Regions from separate parts of the Paenibacillus sp. DP01 genome, predicted to be linked through region 2. Evidence: riboswitches for the same ligand, from Rfam matches in the RefSeq annotation. Region 2 holds a riboswitch; the other holds the start of a gene.
What was found. Region 2 has a riboswitch for cyclic di-GMP ahead of ACH59B_RS06085 (glycosyl hydrolase). Riboswitches for the same ligand answer to the same signal wherever they lie in the genome.

Region 1 (4,266 bases), 950 kb from region 2:
GGTTCCATCTGTGGTGATGATGTTTGTAATTTTTTCATCTTCATAGACGCGGCCTCTAGCCTGGGTCTGATATCGGATGGTATAGGCTGAATCTACGTCGAAGTTGAATTGAAGTTTGAAGCCGTTACGGTCGGGATAGTCAACCGGGATGACGGTGTACGCCCACGATGGAAGCTCCTCCAGTGTATTTCCCTTAAATACTTTCAAAGAACCGGGCAGCAATTTTTGAGTTTTGTTGAAATGATCAATTAAAAGGGCTTTGGCTTCGGGGATTTTTGTCTCGCCAAAGTTATATCTTATGGCCCACGAGAGTGTTTGTGTGGCATGATCATACTTTTCAACTTTTTTGGACAAAAATTCACCACGCTCCACCTGAACCGTAGCGGTGGCAGCAACGTTATCTATCGCATCCCCTGAAAGCGTCGCTGTGTTGGAAAAGCGAGTTTCGTTGCCAGTAATGCGGGTGGAGTATTGGATCTGATAGGCAGTGCTAATGCTAGCATCTTGAAAACGAATTGCAAATCCGGTCCCGGCTTGATCCGATTCAATGGCGTATTTACTCGCATTCACTAGGTCTTTGACAACGGTCGTGCCATCGATATTGACTTGCAGATGATAGAGTCGGATAGAGCCTCTCACGAGTTCCAGTCCTGAAGGAGTTGGATCGGTAATGAGGGCGTGTTTAACGGTGTTTAGCTGTTTGTTCACATCAATGGCCCAGTCGATCTGGTGGGTGCCATTTATTTTTCCTTGCTTGCTTAAAGTTGGCCCTGACTGGGGTTTCACATTTACGATGACCGTTTGAACCCCGCCCTTAATTGGAATCGCAATGATGACTTCTGTGCTGCCTTTCACCGTTTCTTTTGTGAATTCGGTTTTAATTTGCAGTTTGCCGCTGACATGGGAATGGTTCTCTACATATTGGTTAAAGGTCATGATGACCTTACCCTGACGATCTACTGTAAAGAACCCCACGGTCCCGTCTGTAGTCACTAGCGGAGATGAGATATCAGTGTAGATGACAAACTGTTCTGGTAAGTGAAAGGTGAAGGTATCCCCTGCTTTATAAGCATCATCAGGAAGCTCCCATTCATAGCCAAGTTGGATGGCTGATCCAATGTCGAACGTACTACCTGGATTATATACCGCATCAATGACACGTCCGGCTTCGTCCGTTAGAATCAACTTCGTTAGTATACTCTGGGGAGCTGCTTCCTTTTGAGACTTTGAATGAGCTGCTCCTTGCACGGAAGGGACAGTGTTTGGCGGAACCTCCTTAGGGGGTTCAGGGTTTGGGACCGCATATACAGCATCCGTAACGGTTGTAGGATCGGATACAGCACTGTGCGGCAGTTCAGGGGCAGGAGGATCTGCGTAAGCCAGTGTGGTGCTGAAAAAGCTTTGGACAATGAGCAATAAGGCAATAATCATGACATTTATTTTGGTTCCCATGCTCCAAGTGATTCTCCTATTCATCGTAATATGGCAAGCTTCGGCGGTTATGTTGTGTTATATTGTTTTCCTTCCCTCCTCCTAGTTCGAAATTAGTATATTCAGCATGCTAGGTTGACATGACTACCCCAACAGAAAAAAACCTTGATCATAGTGATCAAGGTTTTTTCTTCGAGAGAGGTATAGCAATTTTGTGATGGAGCTATGTAAAAAGGCATAATAAAAAGCTCGTTCACCTGGTAACTGGCTGCCATCCGAGTAGGAAGGCCCTATAGTTTTGCGTCACTGTCTTTCGACAGCTTTGCCATTAGCTTGAATAGCTTGTGCGTCTATCGTCTATCAAACGGAGTACAGGAGACCTCCTATTTACAATTTGGAGCGGTTTCCCCATTTTTTACGGAAGGAATGAGGTGTTTCCCCTACATGTTCCTTGAATAGGTTGATAAAATGGCTCGTATTGGGAATCCCAACGTACCTTGCGATATCCACAATGGATATGTCACTGGTTTTAAGCCATCCCTGAGCGGCTGTGATCCGGACATTAATGAGATAATCAATTGGAGAAAATCCAATCTGTTTTTTGAAATTTTTAGCAAGATTAAATTTGTTTAGGTTGAACATGTCTGCCAGCGAGTCCAGCGTAATTCGCTCACAGTAGGACTGGTCCAAATACTGCTGCACCTGACGTACTTCGCTGAGCGTTCCAGCATTTACATACCGATGATCATAAGGATGCTGCAAAATATACGTCAGTATTTCACCAATGAGTCTGGACGTCAGCAGCTCGCCGGAAAGGCTTCGATCAGACTGCCCGCAGATTAGAGCATGCAGCTTGTCCAATATAACATATGGATTGTGCAGGGATATTACCGGTTTATTATGCTTGGCAAATTGTTCGTAAAAATGTTCGATCAGGTTGCCGTACAGGTATAAGCTGATAAACTCCCAGGCTTCATCACCGGAGGTGCTATATTGTAAATATTCATCGCAATTAATAAAAAACAAATCATGAGGCTTTAAAATATATTTCTTGTCCCGGTACAGTAATTCTCCCTTACCAGACAGCGTAAAAACAAGCAAAAAGGAGGTGAGTTCTTTCCTTTCTATTGTAAAATCAGAGGTTTTTTGGAAATAGCCTAATTCCTGAATATATAAAAGGGATTGCTTGGCAAAAGCGGAGGGAGTGCGCACAATTACGACAGGTTCGCCGTTCCAGAGGCCCTCGATGTTTTTTTGGTCTGTTGTCATATTCAATTCCTTTACAAAAAAGCAATTTTATCTAGCTTATCTTGGTTTGATGTACCAATATATAATGGCTGATTAAACATGATTTACTATTTAATAAAAGTTTATTTTATCACATTAAATATGTCTATATATCAAAATTTGTGTGTGAGCTTTATAGAAGCCTCGCTTCTTATGGATATTCAACCTGGTTATCCGTATAAAAGGTCGAATATTGTTGAAAGAATTCTGTGGTCATCATGGATTCAAATCCTTTCCGGGGTCAAATATAGGATAGTGTTGAAAAAAATATCTTACATGCCCATTCAACTTTTCCATTCACTTCTCCTTTCGGTTTACGAAATTTAGGACTTGGTTCTGATAAAATGGTTCGTAAGGCTTATTATTGAAAATGAGATTTTGGACCCAGTGTTGTGATTTGGTTCACGAACATGAATGTAAAAAAGAGAGATATATGCATAAAAAATTACGCAAAAAATGTCCTTATGTGTTGAATTATAAGTGCTCTCAACTTTGGAAATTACACAGGCAATGATATGATGGGTAATATATGTATAGTTGCTTAACTTATCGATAGTCAGTTTGGAGGATTACAGGATGGAAAAACCCAAAAATACGAAAACCGCAGCGGCTTGGTCGCTCGTTATTCTAGGGGCAGGCTTTGCAGCCACCGTGCCCTTCCAGCAATATGGCTGGGCTCGTTTGTTAGCCGGAGCCTTTGAGGCAGGACTTGTAGGGGGACTGGCGGACTGGTTCGCTGTCACAGCATTGTTCCGTCATCCGCTAGGCATCCCGATACCACATACGGCGCTTCTCCCTAAAAATAGGGACAAGCTCACGAATGCATTGGTGAATACGGTGGAAAATAACTTGCTGAACAAAGACAGCATTGCTTCTAAAATCGCGGACATTCGTTTGGCGGAGCTGATGCTGGGCGGTGTGGAAAAAGGATTGCGTACACCAGAAGCGGCAGCGTCGATAGATGTGCTCGCCAAGCGACTCGTCCAGTCACTCCCGCTCGCGGAATTGGCTCCGATTATCGTGGCTGAGATCAAGCGACAGGTGACGGACATCGATGCCGGACCACTACTGGAGGCGCTTGCCCGCCAATCCAGTGAGAAGGGCTATGATATTCGCGCACTGGATTACACGCTGGAGCAGGCGGAATCCTGGCTTTTGCGACCGGAAACAGGCTATACACTTGGCACCTTAGGGATGCAGGCTGTCAGTGGTTTGCAGGTGAGCGGGCTGATGCAATTTGCCTTGAACGCCTTCCTCGGCTATCTGAACGAAGAGCGCATGGGTGAAATGATTCGTCATTTCCTGCTGGATCAGGTAGCAGAGCTGCAAAGGGAAGAGCATCCGCGCCGTCTGGCAGTGATCGACGGTCTGAGAACACAGGTGACCCGATTGGCAACGAAGGAGACGGTTCAGGAAGGGCTGAACGGCTGGAAGGATAGCCTGATTGAAGCTTGGGAAGGCGAAGCGTCCGTGCTCGGTAAAATGGAAGAGCTTCGTACCCGCTTATTGAACTATATGGAAGACGAAGACTATGTGCCGACCTACATT
Region 2 (4,266 bases):
CCTGTAGATCCTTATGTAGAGGATGCTTTCTTTGCTTCCGTTGCCCAACTGGAACATACACTTCAGGAGAGCGAAGGCAAGCTTGCATTAATCGGGGTTGTCCCTTCCTATCCTTCAGAGAAATACGGTTATATTATTCCGAAAAACGATGCCACTCAAGGTAGCACAGGCTACCGCGAAGTGAGCCATTTTCAAGAGAAACCCGACCGGGAGCAGGCGGAGCGTCTGATTGAACGCAATGCTCTATGGAACTGCGGGGTTTTTGCATTCAAATTAAGCTATTTGCTGGATATCCTGGCATCCAAGGGTTTGCCGCTGAATTATGAAGAAATGCAAAAGCAATATGCGTCTCTGGAAAAAATCAGCTTTGACTACGAAGTAGTCGAGAAGGAAAAAGACATTGTTGTTCTTCCCTATGATGGTTTTTGGAAGGATTTGGGCACCTGGAATACGCTCACAGAAGAAATGTCTAATCAGCAAGTGGGCAGAGGTGTAGTAACGGAGGATTGTGTTAATACAAGCCTTATTAATGAGCTGGACATTCCGGTAGCGATCATTGGAACGAATGATCTGATTGTAGCCGCTAGCCCAGATGGTATTCTTGTGACCAATAAGGCAGAAAGCCCACGCATCAAGGAAGTGCTCAAGGCTCATGATCAGCGTCCAATGTATGAAGAACGTCGTTGGGGGCAGTATCGAGTTGTAGACTATGTAAAGTATGACGAGGGTAATGAGGTACTGACCAAACGAATCCGCGTACACAAAGGTAAAAATATCAGCTACCAGCTTCACTTCAAACGAAGCGAAATCTGGACCATTATTAGCGGCGAAGCGGAAATTATTTTGAATGAGAAGCTGCACAAAGTGAAGGCCGGTGACGTAGTCCGTATCCCTGAAGGAACCAAGCATAGTATTTTGGCTGTAACCGATGTGGATTTTATAGAGGTGCAGACTGGCTCTGAGTTGGTTGAAGAGGATATTGTACGCTTTTGCATGGATTGGAATGAAATTGCCCGTCATCAATTTATCTCATAATCGTTTTCGTAAAAACGAAATAAAGAAGATTTGATGAAAATTTATAGCCCAAACTGTCGAAATTGGGCGAAAACCTGTAAATTCATGAACATGACCTATTAAATTTTGGTAAAAAAAAGTCGATACTTAGGTTAAGAAGGAATCCAAACTCCTTCCAACGATAAACGCAGCCCTGTCGAAAGGCAGGTACGCAAAGCTAAAGGGCCTTCCCGTAAGGATGGCAGCCTGGCTACCGAAAGGAAGAGCAAAAGTGAGATTCAATTTTATTCCTCTGTATCGACTGATACGTCATGTACTCCCCGTAGTTATAATTTTTTCTTTGTTTCCCGTCGGATTTGGTGATTCTCTGTCTGTGGTGAATGCCGCTTCATTACAACCTGTTAATTCGGACGCTTGTACTCAGGCCCGTGAACTATACAATTATTTACTCAGCATCTCTGGAAAGAAAACAGTCACTGGTCAGCATGATTATTTGGAAAGTCCAGATGAATTAAGCAACAAGGTCCAAAAAATCAGCCAGGCGTATGTGGGTCTGCACGGCTATGAGATGGGAGCCATCTCTGGTCAATCTGACGCTACAGAAGCAGCACAACGTAAAAATGTCGTCGATAGCGCTATTCGTTGGAGCAGAGCAGGTGGCATTGTGACGATGACTTTTCATGAAGCGCTGCCGGGTAGACCGCTGACTTGGGCCAATGTGCAGGCCAAAGTAAGTCAGGCGGAGTTCAATAAATACGTCACGCCAGGCACTACGCAGTATAACCTCCTCATTGCCGATCTGGATAAGGTCGCTGTATCGTTAAAGCAACTTCGTGATGCAGGGGTTCCGGTATTGTGGAGACCTTACCACGAAATGAATGGTGACTGGTTCTGGTGGGGAAACAAAAACAATTTCAATCAGCTATGGAATATCATGTACGACCGTTTTGTTAACACGCATCAATTGAACAATCTGCTGTGGGTGTGGAGTCCCAATGCTCCCAATTCCTACACTGTCCCGTATACCCCAAAATATCCGGGGGATGACAAAGTGGATATTTTGGCAGTAGACATCTACAACAATGATTTTAAGCAAAGTCATTATGAAGGACTGCTCGAGTTGGCACGGAATAAGCCGATTGCCATTGGCGAGCACGGTGAGATACCTAGTTCTGAGGTGTTGCAGGCTCAGCCAAAATGGGTGTATTCCATGACTTGGGGCAAGATGCTGACCGAGAATAACACAACCACTCAAATACAGGATTATATGAACGATGCGAAGAGTTTGACACGGGATGATGTGAAAAATGGGCTGGAGGCCATCCAACAACCCGGAACAGATGTACCGACCTTACCGGATGAGGGACAAAGTGAGCCTCTCCCAGCTCCACCAGTAGTGATTGCTCCTCCAGCTCCGACTCCTCCTTCCGTTCCTGATGTAGTATATGTGAACGGGCTGCGGGGCGAATATTTCAACAATATGAATTTGAGCGGCAGTCCTGTTTTGATCCGTACAGACAGCAAGCTGGACTACAACTGGCGCGCCATTGCTGCTGATCCAAAGGTAAATGCCGACCAGTTCTCGGTTCGCTGGACGGGTAAAATCAAGCCACAATACTGCGAGACCTATACGTTCACAACCATATCCGATGATGGTATTCGTGTATGGGTAGACGGCAAGTTAGTGATCGATAGTTGGTTCAAACAAAGCTGGACAGAGCGAAAAGGCAGTATTGCTTTGGAAGCAGGTAAAATGGTAGATCTAAAAGTGGAATACTATGATGAAAAAGGCGATGCGATGGCACGTCTGATGTGGGAAAGTCAGCATGAAGCGAAAGCGGTGGTTCCCGGAAACGCTTTGTTTCTTCCTTGATAGATACTCTTTCCCGGTCAAAAATTTTGAGGAGAGAGGGTGTATCATATGATGAAAAAATGGTTGACCCATAGGTATACGGTCGTATTATCCGGATTACTAGGGGTCGCAACTCTAGCCATGATCGCTTGGTTTATATACACGCCTTCAAAAAGTGTAGAATTGCAGACAGATAAGGTAGCGGCGGCCAGTCCAGTATGGAAGCTGGGTCAGAGGGATGACTCCTCAGCGGAATTTAAAGGAGTGGTCGGTAGGGATAATATCGATATTTCTGCAGCATCAGCTTCTTCCGAATCATCTGCTAAAGCAGCATTTTCGGCGTTGTCGGAAGCAGAGAGTACAACAGTTCCGGTATTGCTCAGCAGTGGAGATATTCCTCCCGGTTTGAATGCATCCACGAATCCAGAACTAACACTTCAATATAAGCTGAATCAGGTTCCTCCCAATGGTATGATATTCCGTGTTCGGATTTTGGATGCGGGCAAAGCTGTGCCGCAGATGGCTGTCTTCTCAAATCATCAGTTGTCCGGAATCATTCAGATTGCCGGGGTATCCGGTACTGGGAGTACCTATAATTTCAAAAACAACTACGAGCTGTACATCCCCAAAGAACAATTGCAAAGCGGTGTTAACGTACTCAAGCTAAAGACAGCGCGCTGCCTATACTGCTCCTCTGCGGAAGATAAAAATGTGTGGTGGACTTGGGATGACTTGAGCTTGGAGACGTTAGCTTCCCCTGCGGCCGAACCGGTACATGGGAAATATATACTGACTGGTACGAATGTGAATAATAAAGAATTTTATTATGATCAGGGTGCAGTTAAGCATCTACCATACGTTCTCAAATGGCTGGGAATTGCCTATAGCGGCAACGTCATGAGGGTAACCTGTGCCAGTAATGTAGGGAAGGCATGCACAGACGTGGATGATTACTATCAAACGTTAAAGCAGTATAATATGCAATCGTCTGCATTGTATCTATACACAGGTGATATTAAGCTACAAAAAGATGGTACTCTGCCAGAGACGGCCAAGCAAAAGTTGCGTGATTATGTAAAAAAATACGGTTCATACCTTCAATATTATGAAGTAGATAACGAACCTGGATTGTTTAATCGCTCCAAGGCGGTAGACCTGGCTGTGGCTAAATGGTTGAATACGGAAGGCAAGCAATTGGCACCGCATCTCAAAACCGTAGCGCCGGGCTGGGCCTACTGGCCGACATACTCTACCAAGGCGTGCAAAAATCAAACCGGAGGCACGCAAAAATGCGGTGATCCGGATGGATGGGAACGGGACCCAGCGCAGCGTAAACAGCTAGAGGAAGTCACCGACCTGACCAACGGACACGCCTACGGTGAATCGTATAATGAAGAGGG

Region 1: another riboswitch for cyclic di-GMP. It lies ahead of ACH59B_RS02140 (LPXTG cell wall anchor domain-containing protein); the one in region 2 lies ahead of ACH59B_RS06085 (glycosyl hydrolase).

The regions. Positions count from the first base shown of each region.
Region 1 is NZ_CP173059.1:482,314-486,579, forward strand. Features, by position in the region: gene ACH59B_RS02140 (LPXTG cell wall anchor domain-containing protein) at 1-1,452, opposite strand, end outside; cyclic di-GMP riboswitch class I at 1,688-1,768, opposite strand; gene ACH59B_RS02145 (AraC family transcriptional regulator) at 1,819-2,700, opposite strand; gene ACH59B_RS02150 (DUF445 domain-containing protein) at 3,295-4,266, shown strand, end outside.
Region 2 is NZ_CP173059.1:1,433,691-1,437,956, forward strand. Features, by position in the region: gene ACH59B_RS06080 (sugar phosphate nucleotidyltransferase) at 1-1,035, shown strand, start outside; cyclic di-GMP riboswitch class I at 1,191-1,272, shown strand; gene ACH59B_RS06085 (glycosyl hydrolase) at 1,286-2,887, shown strand; gene ACH59B_RS06090 (hypothetical protein) at 2,936-4,266, shown strand, end outside.